DNA from 3 places in the Aeromicrobium fastidiosum genome. Region 3 is predicted to be linked to each of the others. Evidence: riboswitches for the same ligand, from Rfam matches in the RefSeq annotation. Region 3 holds a riboswitch; each other region holds the start of a gene.
What was found. Region 3 has a riboswitch for cobalamin ahead of JOF40_RS08125 (ABC transporter substrate-binding protein). Riboswitches for the same ligand answer to the same signal wherever they lie in the genome.
Positions count from the first base shown of each region.

Region 1: linked by a shared signal. The riboswitch ahead of JOF40_RS03315 (magnesium chelatase subunit D family protein) and the one ahead of JOF40_RS08125 (ABC transporter substrate-binding protein) in region 3 are both predicted to bind cobalamin.
Region 2: linked by a shared signal. The riboswitch ahead of JOF40_RS06250 (ABC transporter substrate-binding protein) and the one ahead of JOF40_RS08125 (ABC transporter substrate-binding protein) in region 3 are both predicted to bind cobalamin.

Region 1 is NZ_JAGIOG010000001.1:669,903-676,809, forward strand. Features, by position in the region: gene cbiE (precorrin-6y C5,15-methyltransferase (decarboxylating) subunit CbiE) at 1-791, opposite strand, end outside; gene JOF40_RS03310 (hypothetical protein) at 992-1,642, shown strand; cobalamin riboswitch at 1,746-1,878, shown strand; gene JOF40_RS03315 (magnesium chelatase subunit D family protein) at 1,925-4,000, shown strand; gene cobO (cob(I)yrinic acid a,c-diamide adenosyltransferase) at 4,000-4,614, shown strand; gene cobBC (bifunctional hydrogenobyrinic acid a,c-diamide synthase/histidinol phosphate aminotransferase CobBC) at 4,608-6,907, shown strand, end outside.
Region 2 is NZ_JAGIOG010000001.1:1,259,689-1,266,595, reverse strand. Features, by position in the region: gene JOF40_RS06280 (Tle-like phospholipase domain-containing protein) at 1-1,405, shown strand, start outside; gene JOF40_RS06275 (hypothetical protein) at 1,402-1,893, shown strand; gene JOF40_RS06270 (hypothetical protein) at 1,890-2,399, shown strand; gene JOF40_RS06265 (hypothetical protein) at 2,404-2,916, shown strand; gene JOF40_RS06260 (ABC transporter ATP-binding protein) at 3,010-3,936, shown strand; gene JOF40_RS06255 (ABC-2 transporter permease) at 3,933-4,760, shown strand; cobalamin riboswitch at 4,888-5,070, shown strand; gene JOF40_RS06250 (ABC transporter substrate-binding protein) at 5,131-6,192, shown strand; gene JOF40_RS06245 (FecCD family ABC transporter permease) at 6,189-6,907, shown strand, end outside.
Region 3 is NZ_JAGIOG010000001.1:1,633,402-1,640,308, reverse strand. Features, by position in the region: gene JOF40_RS08130 (FecCD family ABC transporter permease) at 1-691, opposite strand, end outside; gene JOF40_RS08125 (ABC transporter substrate-binding protein) at 691-1,686, opposite strand; cobalamin riboswitch at 1,747-1,929, opposite strand; gene JOF40_RS08120 (ATP-binding protein) at 2,013-3,245, opposite strand; gene JOF40_RS08115 (SGNH/GDSL hydrolase family protein) at 3,379-4,059, shown strand; gene JOF40_RS08110 (GNAT family N-acetyltransferase) at 4,088-4,588, shown strand; gene gluQRS (tRNA glutamyl-Q(34) synthetase GluQRS) at 4,585-5,457, shown strand; gene JOF40_RS08100 (response regulator) at 5,462-6,109, opposite strand; gene JOF40_RS08095 (sensor histidine kinase) at 6,061-6,907, opposite strand, start outside.

The sequences.
Region 1 (6,907 bases), 960 kb from region 3:
CCGGCACCGGCACCGACGTCCCACATCAGCTGCCCGGGCACGGGGGCCAGCCGCGCGAGGGCGGACGCGCGGACGTCCCGCTTGGTGATCTGTCCGTCGTGCTCGAAGGCGTCCTCGGGCAGTCCCGCGACGAAGCCCAGGGGCCGCGCACCCGAGCTGACCAGCTCGACCGCGACGACGTTGAGGGCGGGCATCGCCTCGTCGCGCCAGGAGGCGGCGACCCCGTCGACCCGGGCCTCGTCGGCCGATCCCAGGTCTGACAGCACCGTCATGGGGCTGCCGCCATAGCCGGCCGCGGTCAGCAGCGCGGCGACCTCGGCCGGCGTGGACCCGTCGGACGACAGCACCAGCAGCCGCAGCCCGGGGGCGAGCGAGCGTGCCACGAGGTGCGGGTCGCGGCCCACGAGCGTCACGACCTCGGTCGACTCCGCCGACCACCGCATGCGGGCCCGGGCGAGCGCGACCGACGACAGCGCCGGGACGACCGTCACGGCGTCCTTGCCCAGCAGGTCGACCAGCGTCGTCGCGATGCCCGACACGAGGGGGTCGCCGGAGGCCAGGGCGACGACGTCGTAGCCGTCGAACTGCGCCAGCAGCGGCGGCAGCGCCTCCAGCAGCGGTGACGGCCAGGCCTGGCGGATCTGCTCCGGCACGTCGGGGAGCATCGCCAGGTGTCGCTCGCCGCCCAGCACGACCGCCGCGCCGTCGACCAGCTCCCGCGCCGCCGCGGACAGACCGCTCCAGCCGTCCGCGCCGATACCGACGACCGTCACCCGTGTGCTCACAGGCATCGACGATATCCCGCTTCGGCCGGACAGGATGTCGCCGACCGGGGGGACCCATCTTTCGGCGTTCCGGTAGCCGGAGCCGCGTCAACGCAGAAAGATCAGTCGTCCTCGGACGGAATGTTTCGACGTTCCTGCAGCCAGGGCACCGCGAACGCAGAAAGATCGGTGAGCCTCGGGGCCACCGACTCGCCTACTCTGCTGGCATGCAGCCCAACAAGGCCGTCTCCCGTTGGGGCTTCATGGCGTCGCTGGTGACGGCTGCCCTCGTCCTCGCCACGGTCTCGGTGGCATTCATCGGCTTCGCCGTGATCGCCGGCACTGGGGGGACCGAGGACGGCACGATGCGCGAGCACGCGTGCGTCACGATCGGGTCCGACGACCGCATGACCGAGGACGACTTCGCGCGGGACGGATCGCTCCTGCGCGCCACCGACCGCGAGACCGTCTGCCGCCCCTACGACGCCCTCGGTCACCCGCGCCTGGTGCAGGCGCTCGTCGACGTGCGACCCCTCCCGATCGTCCTGGCCGCCCTGGCCTGCCTGATCGGCCTGCGGCGGGTCGTCGAGGGCACGCGGGACGACGGCCCGTTCAGCACCGAGGCCGTCCACCGTCTCAGGCGGCTGCGCCCGTGGGCGACCGCGTACGCCCTCGCCGGTGCCACCGTCTACTGGGCGCTGGGCGGGGTGGCCAACGACGTCGTCGCCGACGCGAGCTGGCCCAGCGACGTCGGCTTGTTCTGGCCCGCGATCGGCACCTACGTCGCGTTCACGATCGGCGTCGCCGTCTTCGATCTCGGCACCTCCCAGCGCATGGACGCCCACGAGCGGGGGCGCAGCAGCGCCGGGGACGCCTAGTCCCGCGCCGCAGCAGGAGGTGGATCCGCAACCGTGTCGGCGCTGAGACGGTTGCAGATCCACCTCCCGGGTGGGCGCATGGACGCACCGCGACCGTTACCCTTGCGAGCAGAAGGCTCGAGGTGCCCCGCGAGGGGAGAATCGGGAAGCCGGTGAGAATCCGGCACAGGGCCCGCTGCGGTGACCGAGGCACAGACCTCGGAAGTCCGAAGACCGGCCTCGCGCCTGACCGGCGGACGCAACCGCGTCCGGCGGACGTCGGCAGACGAGCGGGAGCCCCACATGCCACAGCACTACCCCTTCAGCGCCGTGGTCGGATCCGACGACATGGCGCTCGCCCTGACCCTCTCCACGATCTCGCCGGCCATCGGTGGCGTACTGGTGCGCGGCGAGAAGGGCACCGCCAAGTCGACGATGGTGCGCGCCCTCGCCTCGATCCTGCCGCCGATCGACGTCATCGCCGGCGACCGGTTCTCGTCCGATCCCCGCGAGGCACGACCGCTCTCGCCCGACGGCCCCTTCGCCCCTGACGCGGACGTCGAGACGCGCCCCGTCCGTCTCGTCGAGCTGCCCGTCGGTGCCACCGAGGACCGCGTGCTCGGCTCGCTGCACCTCGAGAAGGCCCTGTCGGAGGGAGTCACGGAGTACGAGCCCGGCCTGCTGGCCCGCGCGCACCGCGGCATCCTCTACGTCGACGAGGTCAACCTGCTGCACGACCACCTGGTCGACCTGCTGCTCGATGCCGCCGCGATGGGACGCTCGACGGTCGAGCGCGACGGCGTCTCGGTCGAGCACGCCGCGCGCTTCGTGCTCGTGGGCACGATGAACCCCGAGGAGGGCGAGCTGCGGCCCCAGCTGCTCGACCGGTTCGGGCTGACGGTCGAGGTCGCCGCGCCGCGCGACCCCGCCACCCGGGTCGAGGTCGTCCGCCGCCGCCTCGCCTACGAGACCGACCCCGACGCGTTCGCGGCCCGCTTCGCCGACGACGAGGCGTCGCTGACCGATCGCATCCAGGCCGCGCAGAAGCTCGTCGAGCAGGTCGATCTGAGCGACTGGGCGCTGCTCAAGATCGCCGAGGTCTGCGCCGCGTTCGAGGTCGACGGCATGCGCGCCGACATCGTCACGGCCCGTGCCGCCTCGGCCCACGCCGCATGGAACGGACGCACTGCCGTCACACGCGACGACATCCGCGCCGCGGCCCGTCTGGCCCTGCCGCACCGCCGGCGCCGCAACCCGTTCGACGCCCCCGGCATCGACGAGGACCTGCTCGACCGCATCCTCGGCGACGACGAGCCCGAGCCGCCGGTGCCGGACGGAGACGGCGAAGCCGAAGCCGACGAAGACGCTGGGCCTGACGTTTCTGCAGACACGCCGTCGGCGAGTCCGTCAGAACGTCAGGGCCACGGTGAGGGCGAGCCGCAGGCTCAGAACCCGACGCCCCCGCAGGCCGCATCCGACCAGGCGCAGGGCGAGGCAGACAGCTCAGCGGGCGAAGCAGACAGCTCGGCCGATCAGACCGCCGGCGGCACCGAGGACGTGACCGTCGCGTCCGCACAGCAGCCCTACCGTCCCAAGCTGTTCACGGTGGGCGGCACCGGTGCCGGCGAGTCGGGACGTCGCTCGCGGGCCATCACCGAGACCGGCCGACGCATCGGTGCCGCGCCTCGCACCGGCCAGGGCGGCTCGATCCACCTCACCGAGACGATCCGCGCCGCCGCGCCGCACCAGCTCGCCCGCGGCAGGGCGACCGGCTCGGGCGGGCTCGACTTCCGGGCGTCCGACCTGCGCCTCGCGATCAAGGAGGGCCACGAGTCCAACCTGATCCTGTTCTGCGTCGACGCCTCCGGCTCGATGGCCGCGCGCCGCCGCATGGAGCAGGTCAAGACCGCGATCCTGTCGCTGCTGATGGACGCCTACCAGCGCCGCGACAAGGTCGGGCTCATCACGTTCCGCGCCGACGGGGCCGATCTCGCCCTGCCACCCACCGGATCGATCGACATCGCCGCAGCGCGCCTCGCCGACCTCCCTGCCGGCGGACGCACCCCGCTGGCCGAGGCCCTGCTCAAGACGGCGGACGTCCTGCGGCTCGAGCGGGTGCGCGATCCCCGCCGGCGTCCGCTGCTCGTCGTCATCACCGACGGTCGGGCGACGTACGGCGACCGTGCCCTCGAGCGAGCGCACCAGGTCGCGGCTCACCTCGGCGCGACCGGCGTCGCAAGCCTCGTGATCGACTGCGAGACCGGAAAGTTCAAGATGGGTCTCGCCCTCCAGCTCGCCGACCACCTGATGGCCGAGTACGTCCCGCTGGGCGAGGTGAGCGCCTCGGCGCTCACCGAGGTCGTGAAGGGAGCGGCCTGATGCCCCAAGGCGTCCCCCTCACCGTCCCTGACGACGGCCTCACGACCAAGCAGCGCCGCAACCGTCCGCTCGTGATGGTCCACACGGGCGCGGGCAAGGGCAAGTCGACCGCCGCGTTCGGCATGGCGATGCGCGCGTGGAACCAGGGCTGGGACATCGGCGTCTTCCAGTTCGTCAAGTCGGCCAAGTGGCGCATCGGCGAGCAGACCGTGCTCGAGCGCCTCGCCGAGCTGCACGACACGACCGGCGTCGGCGGGCCCGTCGAGTGGCACAAGATGGGCTCCGGCTGGAGCTGGTCGCGCAAGGAGGGCTCCGACGACGACCACGCCGCCGACGCCGCCGAGGGCTGGGCCGAGGTCAAGCGCCGCATCGCCGAAGAACGCCATGATCTCTACGTGCTCGACGAGTTCACCTACCCGATGAAGTGGGGCTGGGTCGATGTCGACGACGTCGTCGAGACGCTCGTGAACCGTCCCGGACGTCAGTACGTCGTCATCACGGGACGTCACGCCGACCCCAAGCTCGTCGAGATCGCCGACCTCGTCACGGAGATGCAGCACGTCAAGCACCCCTTCGACAACGGTCAGAAGGGTCAGCGAGGCATCGAATGGTGAGCACGCCGACCTCCCGCACTCTGCCCCGCCTGGTGATCGCCGCGCCCGCTTCGGGTCACGGCAAGACCACGGTCGCAACGGGACTCATGGCCGCGCTGACCCGCGCGGGTCACGACGTCTCGTGCCACAAGGTCGGCCCTGACTACATCGACCCGGGCTATCACGCACTGGCCACGGGCAAGCCGGGCCGCAACCTCGACCCGCACATGGTCGGCGAGCACCGGCTCGTGCCGCTGCTGCTCCACGGTGCCGGAGTCGGCAGTGACCGACCCGCCGACGTCGCGATCGTCGAGGGCGTCATGGGGCTGTACGACGGGCAGATCGGCGGCAACGGCTTCTCGTCCACGGCGCACGTCGCGACCGTCACGCAGACCCCCGTCGTCCTCGTCGTCGACATCTCGCACGCCTCTCGCTCGATCGCGGCCGTCGTGCAGGGCATGGTCGCGTTCGACCCGTCGGTGCGCATCGTCGGCGTCATCGTCAACAAGGCGGGCTCGGCGCGTCACGCGGGCGAGGTCGTCAGCGCGCTCGAGTCGACCGGCGTGCCGGTGCTCGGGGTGCTCCAGCGCGACGACGGCATCGTCGCGCCGTCGCGGCACCTGGGGCTCGTGCCCGCCGACGAGCGGGACGACGCGGCGCACGCCCTCGACCGGCTCGCCGACCAGATCGCCGAGCGCATCGACCTCGACCAGCTGCTGGCCCTGGCCCGCACCGCCCCCGACCTCGACGTCGAGCCCTGGGACCCGGCCACGGAGGTCCACCCGCCGGGCGGTGCACTGGCGTCCACTTCGTCCGGCGTTCTGGACGCTGACGCACCGCTCAGCGGGGGCGGTGCGGGAGCGTCCAAGCCCGTCGTCGCGATGGCGGGCGGACGGGCGTTCACGTTCCGCTACGCCGAGACCGAGGAGCTGCTGCGTGCAGCCGGCTGCGACGTCGTGACGTTCGACCCGCTGACCGACGAGACCCTGCCCGAGGGCACCGCGGGCCTCTACCTCGGCGGCGGCTTCCCCGAGGTGCACGCCGCGGGCCTCGCCGCCAATGCTCCCCTGCGCGACGCCCTGCGCGATGCCGTCGAGTCGGGGATGCCGACCGTCGCCGAGTGCGCCGGCCTGCTCTATCTGTGCCGCTCGGTCGACGGCGTCCCCATGGTCGGGGCCATCGACGCCGATGCCGTCATGAGCCCGCGACTCACGCTGTCGTACCGGTCCGTCGTCGTGCCGACCGACCAGCTGATGGGCGTCGCCGGCACCCGGGTGACAGGCCACGAGTTCCACCGCACCAAGCTCGTCGACGCGGTCGAGCAGTCGACGGCGGCGTGGCTGCTGGAGGGGGACGGGCACGGCATCGGCTCCGACACCCTGCACGCGTCGTACCTGCACACCCACTGGGCCGGCCACCCACGGATCGCCCAGCGCTTCGCCGACGCCGTCCACGCCCATAAGCCCACGGCGGCCGCGCCCCGACCCTCCCCCGTCCCCGCTGGGCCTGACGTTCTGACCGACACGCCGTCGGCGAGTCTGCAGAATCGTCAGGCCCAGCGCGAAGGGCTGGCGTTTCATGGGGATGCCGAGCTCGCGGAGGGGCTCCTCGACTTCGCGGTCAACATCCACGACGACCCCCGTCCCACGTGGCTCGACGAGGCCCTGCGCGTCGACGTCGGCTCGTACCCCGACGCCGCAGAGGCCGAGCGGGCGGTCGCCCGACGACACGGACGCGCCGATCACGAGGTGCTGGCCACGGCCGGTGCCGCCGAGGCGTTCATGCTGGTCGCCCGCATGCGGGCCTGGAAGCGCCCGGTCGTCGTGCACCCGCAGTTCACCGAGCCCGATGCGGCACTGCTGGCTGCAGGCCACCCGCCGCACCACGTGGTCTGCGACCCGGCCAACGGCTTCGCGCTCGATCCGACCCTGGTGCCGTCCGACGCCGACCTGGTCGTGATCGGCAATCCCACCAACCCGACCAGCGTCCTGCACCCCGCCCAGACGATCCGGATGCTGCTGCGGCCCGATCGCGTCGTCGTGGTCGACGAGGCGTTCATGGACTCCGTTCCCGGCGAGCAGCACTCCCTGGCCGGCACCCACCTGCCCGGTCTGCTGGTCGTGCGGAGCCTCACGAAGCTGTGGTCGATCCCCGGCGTCCGCGCGGGCTACGTGCTCGGTGCTGCCCACCTGCTCGACGAGCTGCGCACCCAGCAGTCGCCGTGGTCGGTGTCGGCCCAGGCGATCGCCGCGATGACCGCGACGACGTCGGAGCAGGCCCTGGCCGAGGCGGCCCGCCGCACGACCCGCATCGC
Region 2 (6,907 bases), 370 kb from region 3:
GATCTCCAAGCGCGCGCACCGTGACATCGACGGCGCCTTCGACACCTACAAGAGCGACGGCAAGTCCCGCGCACAGACCCTGGCCTCGGAGATCCGCTCCGCGATCGAGTCGATGGACGACAAGGTCGAGGACATCCCGGTGATCGGCGGCCTCGCCAGCAAGGTGACGGGAGCTGCCACCGACGGGCTGGGCTGGCTGGCCGAAGAGCTCATCGAGCGCCTCCTCGACTGGAATCCGAGCACTCCCACGCCGGTCTACAAGCCCGTCCTCGACGACGACCTCGTGGTCGCGACCGCCCAGAGCGTCGCCAGCGCCATCGGCGACGCCGCGGAGTGGGGCATCGATCGTCTCCTCGACGGCATCGACAAGGTGATCGACTTCGTCGGCGGTGCCATCCAGTGGGCCGTCGACGCGCTCAAGGCCGTCGGCGACGCCCTCGCCGAGGCCATCTCCGACGCACTGCGCGCGGCGGGAGACGCCGTCAACGCGCTGCTCGACCTGGGTCGTGACATCGCCAGCTCGGTCGCAGACCTCGTCGCCGACGCGGCCCAGATCGTCTTCGACGCCGTGGCCGACGCGTGGGACGCGACGGTCGACTTCCTGATCTCGATCGGCAAGACCGTGGCCGAGGTGATCGACTTCCTGATCGACGTCGGCGTCACCGCCATCGCGGCCATCGCGATCGTCCTGCGCGCCAAGTACGGCGGCCCGGTCGACCGACGGGTCGAGGACGACCGGGCCCTCGACCGGGCTGCCTTCCGGCGGTGGACGTACGACGAGGCCTACCCGTCGTACGTGAAGGAGCGCCTCGCGCTGGCGAACCTCGCCTACGGCGTGGACGGCAAGACCATCCCCCCGGGCTGGAAAGCCGTCGAGTACCCGGGCACCGACGGGTTCTCGGCCACGGTGTTCACGAACACCAAGACCAAGGAGATCGTCGTCTCCTACCGCGGGACCAACCCCGAGGAGCTCGACGACATCCGCGAGGACGCCCTCAACGCACTCGACCTGGCGAACTCGCAGGGCAGGCAGGCCATCGACCTGGCCCGCCGCATCGCCGCCGACCACCCCAACGACTACGACCTCAGCTTCACGGGGCACTCCCTCGGCGGATCGCTCGCCAGCACCGCGAGCATCGCGACCGGCTATCCCGCCACGACCTTCAACGCGGCCGGCGTCGGCGAGGGCAACTACAACGCGGCTCTCGATGCCGGCGGCAAGGGCAAGTCCGAGGAGCAGATCGTGAACTTCTACACCGACACCGACCCCCTGACGATCGGCCAATACGCTGCCGACGTCCGGCCGGCCAGCGGTGCCCACCTGACGGTGGGCACCACGGAGGGATCCTTCTACGGGGGGCACTCCCTCGACAGGTTCGACTTCGACGAGGTGGGCGTGCAGTGAGCCCGATCCCCTCCGTCCGGTTCGCCCTGCCCGGCAGGTGGCTCAAGGCCGAGCTCGACGACCCGGCCGCCGTGTCCGCCCTGTCCGACATGCTGCCTGATGGCGGTCGTGAGGCTGACGCATGGCTGGACTCCCTGCGGGCCGCCGGCGCGAAGACGCTCCTCCTGCGGGTCCAGTCGAGCAGCGCGGCGGCGATCGTCTTCATCTGGCCGCCGGGCGAGTCGCACGGTGACGCCTCGGCAGCGGGGGTCCGCACCCGTCTGGGGCTGGACGGCGAGACCGTGCCGAACGGCAAGGGCTACACCGTGGTGCGAGACCGACGTGCCAAGGAGGGCTCCGAGCAGGACGTCGTGACCTACGGCGTGGCCCACCCGGAGACCGGACGTATCCTCGTCGTGCGATGCATGGCATTCGATCACACCTTCGAGCCGCTCGAGGTCGAGGACTTCGACCTCGCCGCTGCCAACCTGACCTGGGACGAGACATGACACTGCACCGCCACCGCCGCACGTCCGTCGTTCCCCTCGTCGCGGCGGCCCTCGTGCTGTCGGCTTGCGGGTCGTCATCGGGCCCGGGGAGCGACGACGACCTCACGTGCGACACCGCCGACAAGGCCGTGGTCGCCGACATCATGGCGAAGGCCAACACCGACTTCAAGCAGGGCGACAGCATCACCGACCGCTTCGAGCTCGTGAAGGCGGCGACGGCCCCCATCCCCGAGTCCGAGCGCAAGTACGGTGCTGCCGAGCTCATGGTGCTGCTCGTCTCCGTCTTCGTCCAGGACGCCGACGTCCCGAGCGAGCTCCAAGGCGTCCAGGGGCCCGTCTACGTCGTCCTCGACGCCGACGGCCAGCCTCTCGCCCCCCTCGGGACGTTCTCGCAGCCCTACTTCGACATCCAGCCACCTGCCGACCCGGGCTGGACCGCGTGGGCCGACGGCATCGACGACTCCGACGTCGCCCTGGACCTCTTCGGGTGCGTCAAGCCCAGCTGACGACGTGACCGCCCACCCCCGGTCGTCCGGCGGCATCGTCGCCCTGGCCCTGGCCGTCGCCGCCCTGTCCGCCTGCGGAACATCGGCGTCCCGGGGCAGGGAGGGGGGCATCTGCAACGACGCCGACAAGGCCGTCGTCAGCGACATCATGTCGACGGCCCGCACCAACTTCAAGGACGGCGACAGCGTCACCGACCACATCGAGTTCGTGAAGGCCGCCACCCGGCCCATCCCCGAGTCGAAGCGCAAGTACGGCGCGGCCGAGCTCATGGTGCTGCTCGTCTCCGTCTACATCCAGGACGCCGACGTCCCCACCAAGCTGCAGGGTGTCCAAGGACCCGTCTACGTCGTGCTCGACGCCGATGGCAAGCCGCTCGCGCCACTGGGGACGTTCTCCCAGCCGTTCTTCGACATCCAACCCCCAGCCGATCCGGGATGGACCGCGTGGGCCGACGGCATCGACGACTCCGACGTGGCCTACGACCTCTTCGGGTGCGTCAACCCCAACTCACGCTGACGCCCGAACCCCGAGCCGCTCAGGGTCGTGTCAGGGGTGCGACCAGCGTCGTCCCCGATGTGGTGACCGACCCGTTGGCGACACAGTCGTCGCATGATCACCGTCGAATCACTCACCAAGACGTACGGGGCCTTCAGGGCCGTCGATGACGTCTCGTTCACCGCTCGACCCGGTCGGGTCACCGGCTTCCTCGGCCCCAACGGCGCCGGCAAGTCGACCTCGATGCGCGTCATGGTCGGCCTCACGCCGCCTACCTCGGGCACGGCCACCGTGTGTGGTCGCCGCTTCGCCGACCTGCCCAACCCCGGCCGCGAGGTCGGCGTGCTGCTCGACGCCTCGGCCCAGCACGCGGGACGGACCGGCCGGGAGATCCTGACGATCGCCCAGCGGACGATGGGCCTGCCCGCGAGCCGCGTGGACGAGATGATCGCCCAGGTCAGCCTGACGTCGTCCGAGGCCGACCGCCGGGTGCGCAACTACTCGCTCGGCATGCGGCAGCGCCTCGGCATCGCGACCGCCCTCCTGGGTGACCCCGAGGTGCTGATCCTCGACGAGCCGGCGAACGGCCTCGACCCCGCAGGCATCCGCTGGATGCGCGACCTCTTGCGCGGCTACGCCGACCAGGGGGCGACGGTGCTGCTGTCGTCGCACCTGCTGCACGAGATCGAGGTGGTCGCCGACGACCTCGTCGTGATCGGCAACGGACGCATCGTCGCGCAGGGCACGAAGTCCGAGCTGCTCGCCTCGGCCGGCACGCTCGTGCGCACCCGTGACGTCCCAGGCCTGTCGTCCGCCCTGACCGCCGCTGGCATCGCCTGCAGCCCGAGCGGGGCAGCCGGCGGCACGGACGCCCTGCGCGTCGAGGCCGACGCCGAGCTCGTCGGATCGGTCGCCCTCGACGCCCGCATCCCCCTCCTCGAGCTGCGCGCCGCCGAGGGGGCGGGCCTGGAGGAGATGTTCCTCGAGCTCACCGCCGACGACCAGCGCGAGACCATCGTCAACCAAGGAGCAGCAGCATGAGCACGACCGTCACCAGCCCCGTCGCCGCCCCCACGTCGTCCGCGGTCGCGCAGCGCGCACCGCGGCCCGTCCCCGAGCCCATCCCGTTCTCGCGACTCGTGTCGGTCGAGCTGCGCAAGTGCTTCGACACCCGGGCGGGCTTCTGGCTCCTTGCCTCGGTCGGCATCATCGGCCTGCTCGCCACGGTCGCGGTGCTGCTGTGGTCGCCTGACTCCCAGCTGACGTACTCGACGTTCTCCGGGGCGGTCGGCTTCCCGATGACGGTGCTGCTGCCGATGATCGCGATCCTGCTGGTGACCGGCGAATGGACCCAGCGCAGCGGCTTGACGACGTTCACGCTCGTGCCGAACCGACCTCGCGTCATCGGGGCCAAGGCCGCTGTCACGATCGGCATCGCCGTCGTCTCGACGGTGCTGGCCTTTGCGATCGGCGCGGTCGGGACGGTGCTCGGCTCGGCGATCGCCGGCGTCGACCAGGTGTGGGACATGACCGCCGGCGACATCGTCAACATCGGCCTGGCGCAGACCCTCGGGATGCTGATCGGCTTCATGCTGGCCGCCGTCATCCGGCACTCCGCCGGGGCGATCGTGGCGTACTTCGTCTACTCCTTCGTCCTGTCGGGGCTCACCGAGCTGCTGGCCCAGACGCAGCAGTGGTTCAGCGACCTGCGTCCCTGGGTCGACGTCAACTACGCCCAGGCGGCCCTCTTCAACGGCAGCCTGACCTCGGCGCAGTGGGCCCACCTCGCGGTCACGACCGTCGTGTGGCTCGTCGTGCCGATGACCGTCGGACTGTGGGCACTGATGCGCTCCGAGGTGAAGTAGCCCGCGGACGTCCGCGAGTGGTGCGTTCCTGTCCTCGAGTGGTGCGGTGTGGTCAGACGCGCCGTCCCACTTCGTCCAGGACGCACCACTCGCGCGCTGGCGCGGGGGGCGCGTGACAGGACGTCGGCTAGGCTGCGAACGAACCAGTCGTGCCCATTCGTTGGGTCAGGGAATCCGGTGAGAATCCGGAGCTGACGCGCAGCGGTGAGGGGGACGGGGGTGGCATCGGCCACTGGATCGCGAGATCTGGGAAGGCGCCACCGCCCGGACGAACCCGAGTCCGAAGACCTGCTGGTTTGCGGCCGACACCTGTCGGCCGGATCACTCGTCAGGCTCCGCGCACGAGCCTCAGATCCCAAGGACGCATCCCATGCCTCGTCGCATCCCAGCACGCTCGACCGGCCTGCTCGCAGGTCTCGCCCTCACCGCCACCCTCCTCGCCGCCTGCGGATCGAGCTCGTCCGACGTGGCGGCCGGCCGGACGATCGCCGGCACCGAGGGCAAGACCTCGTACCCGCTGACCATCACGGACAACTGCGGCATGGACGTCACGATCGAGAAGGCCCCCGAGCGCGCCGTCTCGGTCAACCAGGGCTCCACCGAGATCCTGCTGTCGCTGGGCCTCGCCGACCGCATGGTCGGCACCGCCACCTGGACCGACGCGATCCGTCCCAACCTGGCCAAGGCCAATGAGACCGTGCCACGGCTGGCCGACAACACCGTCTCGTACGAGCGGGTGCTGAAGGCCGAGCCCGACCTGGTCACGGCGTCGTTCGGCTACTCGCTCAACGGGGAGGACCCCGACCGTCGAGCCCAGTACGCCAAGCTCGGGGTGCCGACGTACCTCGCGCCGTCCCACTGCGACGGCCGCACCGACGAGAGCGGCGACGGACCCCGCTCGCACCCGCTCGAGATGCCGACGATCTACCGCGAGATCACGCAGCTGGCCGAGATCTTCGACGTCCCGTCACGTGGCAAGGCACTGGTCGCCGAGCTGAAGCAGCGCATGGCCGCGGCGGCTGCGGCGAAGCCCGAGGACGACGTCTCGATCGCCTACTGGTTCGCCAACACCGAGCTGCCGTACATGGCCGGTGCCAACGGGTCGCCGGGAGTCATGTCGCGCACCCTCGGCCTCGACAACGTCTTCGCCGACACCGACGTCGAGTGGCCGCAGATCAGCTGGGAGAGCGTCCTCGACCGCGATCCCGACGTCATCGCGCTGGGCGACCTGCGCCGCGACCAGGAGACCGGCGACCGGCTGGCCGACAAGATCAGGTTCCTCGAGACCAATCCCGTCACCAAGCAGCTCACGGCGGTGCGCGAGAAGCGCTACGTCGTGCTCAACGGCGCCGACATGAACCCGTCGATCCGCACCGTCGACGGCACCGAGAAGCTGGTCAAGACGCTGACCGACCTCGGGCTGGCGGGTTGAGCGCGGGGTCGCTCCCCGGAGCCGACCGCACCGCCGCGGCACGGGGCGCCCGCACCGTGCTGTGGGTCGTCGGCCTGGTGGTGCTGGCCCTGTCGATCGCCGTCGCCATCACGATCGGGCCCGCCGACCTGTCGGTCGGCGAGGTGTTCGCGGTCGTCGGGCAGCACCTGGGGCTGGGGGACGCCGACGTCTCCCGCATCCGCGACGGCATCGTGTGGGAGCTCCGGCTGCCCCGGACGCTGCTGGCGGCGGTGTGCGGGGCCGGGCTCGCGATCTGCGGGGCCATCATGCAGTCGCTGCTGCGCAACCCGCTCGCCGATCCGTTCGTGCTCGGCATCTCGTCGGGGGCGTCGACGGGAGCCGTGGTCGTCGTCGTGCTGGGCGTCGGCGGCGGCATCATCACGCTGTCGACCGGGGCCTTCATCGGCGCGACGGTCGCCTTCGCGATGGTGCTGCTGCTCGCCGCCGGCGCTGGAGGCACCCCCGACCGGGTCGTGCTGGCCGGCGTCGCCGCGACCCAGCTGTTCTCGGCCCTGACGTCATTCATCGTGACGTCGTCGGCCGATGCCGAGCAGACCCGGAGCGTCTTGTTCTGGCTGCTCGGCTCACTCAGCGGGGCCGACTGGCGTGACGTCGTCACGTGCGGGACGGTGTGCGTCGTCGGGCTCGTCATCTGCATTGCCCTGGCCCCGGCGCTCGACGCCTTCGCGTTCGG
Region 3 (6,907 bases):
ACGCCATGATCAGGACGCCCGCGACGAGCGCCGCCACGCACAGGAACAGCGACGAGTGCCAGCGCAGCCCGGCCAGCGATCCCAGCGTCCAGCTCAGCACCCGGCGTGCTGCGTCGTGGTCGCCCGACATGATGACGACGAACGACGTGTACGCCGCGCAGATCTGGCCGATCGCGACACCGGCCAGCACAGTGCGTCCCGGCGGCAGCGCCCCCGACCGTCCCGTCGCCAGGGCCAGCACCAGCGCCATCGCCGCCAACGCCCCCGCGAAGGCCCCGAGCGTGATCATCGTGGCCGAGACCAGACCGGCCAGGCTGACTCCCAGGACGATGACGCTGACGGCACCGACGGTCGCCCCGCCGGAGATGCCCAGCAGGTAGGGATCGGCGAGGTCGTTGCGGGTCAACGACTGGAGCACGGCACCGCACAGCGCGAGGCCTGCCCCCGTCGCGGCGGCACCGAGCACCCGCGGCATCCGCAGCTGCCAGACGATCTGGTCGTCGAGCGCCGACACGTCGACACCTGCGCCGAGGCGCTGCAGGAGGACGTCGACGACCGTGGGCACCGGGATGCCGACCGCCCCGATGCCGAGGGCGACGGTCATCGTCCCGACCAGCACCACCCCGAGCAGCGCGAACGGGGCTGCCGTGCCCGCGGTCCCGGCAGACCGCGGGCTGACCTGTTGGTGCATCAGCGCAGGTCGAGCGCGTCGAGCCCGTCGGCCACGGCCTGCGCGCCGTCGGCCAGACGCACGCCGGGGGTGGTCTCGGAGTACGGCAGCACCACGAACCGCTTCTCGCGCACGGCCTCGAGCTGCTTGAGGGCCGGATCCTTCTGCAGGAGGGCGATCTTGTCGTCCGCCGACGACCAGCTCGCGTCGCCGAGCACGATGACGTCGGGGTCGGCCTTGACGACCCGCTCCCAGCTGACGTCGGCCCAGCCGCCCTTCAGGTCGGAGAACAGGTTCGTGGCTCCGACCGCGTCGAGGATCAGCTGCGGCCCGCCCTCTCCCGCCCCGGCCAGCGGGGTCTTGTCGCCGGAGTCGAACCAGAAGACGTCGACACCGTCGCCGGCGCCCTGCTTCGCCAGGGTCCCGAGGGCCTTCTGCTGCTCGGCCTTGATCGCATCGGCGCGCTCGGGGACCCCGAAGACCGTGGCGACGGTCTCGATCTCGTCCCAGACCGTGTCGAACGAGACGGCGGGAAGGTCGTTGTCACCGCACCCGAGGGGAGAGTTGTAGGAGCCGATGTCGAGCGTGGCCAGCTCGGCGGGCGAGCCGGCGACCTCGGGATCGAAGGCGCTGATGTACGACGCGTAGACGAAGTCGGGCCGGGCCGCCAGCAGGCTCTCGTGGTCGGGGTACTCCTTGGAGAGGACCTTCACCGAGTCGTAGGCCTTCTGCCACTTGGTCGGCACGGAGTCGTCGAGGTATGCCGTACCGGCGAGCCGGTCCTCGAGACCGAGCGCCAGCATGACCTCCGTGGCGCCCTGGTTCATCGTCACGGCCCGCTCGGGCGCGGCGGCGACGGTGGACGTGAACCCGCAGCTCGTGGCCTTGACGGGGTGGTCGGCGGAGTCGGCCGCGGCGGTCTTCTCCGCCTCCGGAGCACCGCCGCAGGCGGACAGGCAGAGCGCCGCGGCGACCAGGAGGGCAGGGGGCAGCAGGGTACGACGAGATGACGTCATGAGAGATCTCTTCCGAGTCCGAAGGCTTTTTCGCGAAGCCTGGTGAGTGGGTGACGCGGACGATCGGGTCCACGGCCAGCAGGTCTTCGGACTCGGGATCAACCAGGCGGCGCGCCTTCCCAGACCCGTATCGGTCCAGTGGCCTCGTGCTCCGCCCGTCACCCTCACCGCTGCGCGACAGTCCCGGACTCACACCGGGTTCCCTGGCTCATCACTGAGTTGACTGGCCGTCGCAATCTAGCAGCGATCCGTCGAGTGACGATGTGGCGTGCGTCTCAGCAACCCGCCGGGGCGGGTATGCCGCTGGCTCCACGTCCCGCCCTGTCTCAGATGTGCGGCCACTCCGTCGTCAGGTACGCCTCGATCGCGCGATGGCGGAACGAGTACGGCTTGCCGCGGTTGATGATCCCCCGCACCGTATCGAGACGGGACGCGAACGGGCCGATCTGCGTCGCTGAGTCGAACCCCATCCGGGCGGCGATCGCCGACGCGGTGCGCTCTTGCGGGTCGAGGAGGGACATCGCCCGGATCAGCTGCTGCTCCCGCTCGGGCAGACGCCCGAGGATGCGCTCCACGTGCGTCACCGCCTCGGGCTTGGCCTCCTCCCACCCCTGGCGCACGTCGTCGACGGTGATCAGCGGCGAGTCCGGCGACGCGTACCAGGCTTCCTGCCCTGCCAGCTGGAAGAGGAACGGCTCCCCGCAGCAGCAGGCAACGATCGCGTCCCGCGCCTCCTGCGTCATCCGAACCGTCGCCGGCAACCCGTCGACCTCGACCGGCCACCCGGGGTCCAGGAAAGATGTCAATGCCAGCTTGAAGTCGTCGTCGGAGATCGGTGCCAGCGTGATCGTCTTGAAGCGGCGCGTGAACGTGGCACCCTTGCGCGCGCCGGCCATGTCGTCGAAGTCCGGCAGCCCTGTCAGATAGACCGCTACCGGCAGCACCCGGTCGATGTGTGCCCCTCCAGGAACGACGACGGTGTGCTCGTACGTCAACGCGTCACCGAGGCAGACCAGCAGCTGCGACAACGCCGCCTGGTCGGTGATGTTCTGCACCTCGTCAACGTGGATCATCACCAGCCGCTTCTGCTCGTGCGCGGCCAGCCCGATCTCGATCAGCAGGTCCGTCAGCGCAACGAACGGCTGGGGCCCGGCAGTGGGCTCGAGCGTGAGCCCCCACCCGGCGACCGAGATCGCCTTGACCCGGTCGATCAGCGTGCGCAAGCGCTTCTCCGTGGCCGCCGCCAACCCGGCATCCGCAGCCAGGCCCAGCAGTGCAGTCGCGACGATCTGCAGCGGATCGGCACCCACCGGCATCCGCAGCTGTGCGGTTGTCCAGTCGCCGTGGTTGCGACGAGCACGCTCAGCCAACCGGCGCACCAAAGTCGACTTGCCCAGTCCCGGTTCTCCCAAGATCGTGCGTCCCCGCTCGGACAGGCCCGCCATCCGCCGCGGCCGGACGACGTTCTCGAAGTCGCCGACCTGGCTCGTGCGACCGGCCCACACCTCAGGGATCGTGTCCGATCCAGGCACGAACGGGTTCTCGACGGCAGTGCGCATGCTGTTAAATTTAACACACCACCGTGACAAGGAGTTAAACTTAACAAGTTGTTCGGTTGTCCAGCCGCGTCGCCCCGCAACCCCCACGACGTACGATGTGCGGACCTCCCCACCGACCAGAGGCCTTCTCCCTATGCTCCGCGCCCTCGCCCTGTCCGTCGCTGCCGTCGTGACGTCTACCGTCGTCCTCGCAGCTCCGGCGAACGCCGCCGACCCGGCACCGACCGGACCCAGCATCATCGTGGTCGGCGACTCCATCACGTCATGGTTCCGCGACGAGCCCGGCAGCGTCTCGGACGGGTGGTGGGCCATGCTCGGCCGCGAGCTGTCCGCCTCGGTGCGCACCCTGGCGGAGGCAGGATCGGGCATGAACGTGCGCGGCAACAAGTGCCTCGGCACGACCTACGGGCAGCGGCTGCAGGCACTGACCAAGGTCGACTACGTCATCATCCAGGGCGGTCGCAACGACATGTACGGGTGCACGAGCACGAACACCAAGAAGACCTTGACCAAGGCCCAGCAGAAGAAGGGCATCGGGGCGTACCTCGACCGCCTGGGGGCCCGCGTCGACGCGCTGGGCATCCCGCGCAGCCACGTGCTGCTGGTGTCGCCGTGGGGCAAGGCCGACCGCAAGCGCGGCTACCGCATCCAGGGCTACATGCGGCTGTTCGCCAACCGCAAGCACGAGGGCTTCACGTACGTCGAGACCCGCACGCTCCCGTCGCGCATGACGCTCGACGACAAGCACCCCAACCGCGAGGGTGCCGCGTACCTGGCCGAGACGATGCGACGGGCCATCGCGTCAGCGCCCTGAACCGGCCGGTTCGTGGGAGGCTGGACGGGTGACCGTCATCCGCGCCGAGCTCGCCGACGTGCTCGAGGCCGCCCAGCTCTTCGCGGCCTACCGTGAGTTCTACGGGGAGCCCTACGACACCGCCAAGGCGGGGGCGTTCCTGGCTGCTCGCATCGTGCGCGACGAGTCCATCGTCCTGCTGGGCCTCGACGACGACGAGGTCGTCGGCTTCGCGCAGATATACCCCTTCTTCTCGTCCACCCGTCTCGCGAGGGTCTGGGTGCTCAACGACCTCTACGTCGTCGAGCACGCCCGCGGCACGGGAGCCGTCGACGAGCTGCTGCAGACCGTCGCCCGCATGGCCGCCGATGCCGGAGCCGTCGCCGTCGAGCTGAGCACCGCGCACACCAACACCCGCGCACAAGCCGTCTACGAGCGCCACGGCTACCAGCTCGACGAGGTCTACCGCTCGTACGAGAAGTCGACCGAGACCCTGCGTTTCGTGTGGGAGGGTCAGGTCGAGGAGCGCTCGCGGCTCGGCCTCGAGTGACCGGCCGGTTCGCGCCGTCGCCGTCGGGCGACCTGCACGTCGGCAACCTGCGCACGGCCCTGCTGGCCTGGCTGTGCGCACGATCGACCGGACGCTCCTTCGTCCTGCGCGTCGAGGACCTCGACCGGGTGCGCGAGGGGGCCGAGCAGCGCCAGCTGGACGACCTGGCGGCCATCGGCCTCGACTGGGACGGCCCGGTCGTGCGCCAGTCGGAGCGGGCTCGCCTCTACGACGCCGCGCTGGCCTCGTTGGCCGGACGTGGCCTCGTCTTCGAGTGCTTCTGCACGCGCCGCGAGATCCTCGACGCGCCCTCGGCACCCCACGCCCCGCCGGGTGCCTATCCGGGGACGTGCCGCGACCTCACGGAGGCCGAGCGCGACGAGCGACGTCGCGACCGTCCCGCGGCCCTGCGCCTGCGCGCGGAGGTGTCGACGTTCACGGTCGACGACGAGCTCCACGGTGCGTTCAGCGGCGTGGTCGACGACGTCGTGCTGCGCCGAGGAGACGGCGCAGTCGCCTACAACCTCGCGGTCGTGGTCGACGACGCCCAGCAGGGCATCGACCAGGTCGTGCGCGGCGACGACCTGCTGAGCTCGGCACCACGGCAGGCCTACCTCGCGACGCTCCTAGGTGCCACTCCCCCGACGTACGTGCACGTGCCCCTGGCGCTCAACTCCGCGGGCCAGCGGCTCGCGAAGCGCGACGGGGCGGTGTCGCGCAGCGAGCTCGAGGCCCGGGGCGTCGACGTCCTTGCGCTCATCGCGGCCTCGCTGGGCCTCGAGGGCTCGACGCCGCACGAGCTGCTGCGGACGTTCGACGTCGCCGCCATCCCCCGCGCGCCCTGGATCTTCGACCCGGAACGGACGTGAGACCTCACGCCTGCAGGTAGGCGATGACGGCCATGACCCGGCGGTTGCTGCTGTCGTCGTCGGGGTCGAGGTCGAGCTTCATGAAGATGTTGCTGGTGTGCTTGCTGATGGCCTTCTCGGTGACGAACAGGGCTGCGGCGATCGCGGCGTTCGAGCGACCCTCCGCCATGAGGCCCAGCACCTCGCGCTCCCGCGGGGTCAGCCGCGACACCGGCCCGTCGTCGGGCGCACGGGCGATGAGCGCCGACACGACCTCGGGGTCGAGCACCGTCCCGCCGGCGGCCACGGTGCGCACCGCGTCGACGAAGGTCGCGACATCGGCCACCCGGTCCTTGAGCAGGTAGCCCACCGCCCCGTCACCGCTGCTCAGCAGCTCTCGCGCGTACAGCTGCTCGACGTACTGCGACAGCACCAGGACCGGAAGCCCAGGACGCTCGGCACGCGCAGCGATCGCGGCCCGCAGCCCCTCGTCGGTGAACGTCGGCGGCATCCGCACGTCGACGACCGCGATGTCCGGCTCGTGCACGCGAAGCGCCTCGGCGAGGGCGACCGCGTCCTCGACGGCCGCGACGACCTCGCAGCCGTACGCCTCGAGCAGCCGGGTCAGGCCGTCCCGGAGGAGGGCGAGGTCCTCGGCGATGACAACGCGCACGGCACCTCCAGGGTGATCGTGGTCGGTCCCCCGGCGGGACTGGCCACGACCATCGTGCCGTCGAACGCCGCGAGCCGTCGACCCACCCCGGCCAGGCCCGATCCCGACGACACCGAGGCACCGCCGGCACCGTCGTCCTCGACGACGACCCGCAGCACCCGCCCGTCGTGCCCGACGTCGATCGACGCCCGGCGGGCACCCGCGTGCTTGACGACGTTGGCCAGCAGCTCGGTCGTGGCGAAGTACATGGCCGACTCGACGGGGGCAGGCGGACGTCCCGGCAGCACGACCGTGACCGAGACCGGCAACGACATGTCGAGCGCCAACGCCTGGACCGCGCCGGCCAGTCCCCGGTCGGCCAGCACCGGCGGGTGGATGCCGCGCACGACCGACCGCAGGTCGCCGAGGGCGGACGTCGTCACGGCGCGCGCCTCCGCGATGAGGCGAGCTGCCGCATCGGGGTCGTCCGCCAGGAGCTCCTGGGCCAGTCCGAGGTTCATGCCGAGCGCCACGAGCCGCGCCTGGGCCCCGTCGTGCAGGTCGCGCTCGATGCGCCGCAGCTCGGCGGCCGAGTGGTCGATCGACTCGGCCCGCGACTGCGACACCTCGGCCACGCGCCGTTCGAGCGCCGCCCGCGACGGTGCCAGCATCGCCCGGTCGAGCTGCGCGATCCAGCGGACGAGGACGGGCTCGAGCCACCACCACAGCGCGAAAACGACCGGCACCAGGACCCAGTTGAGGTACGCCTCCGACTGGGTGTCGAGGTTGACGAAGCCGTAGTCGTTCGCGAGGGCCCCC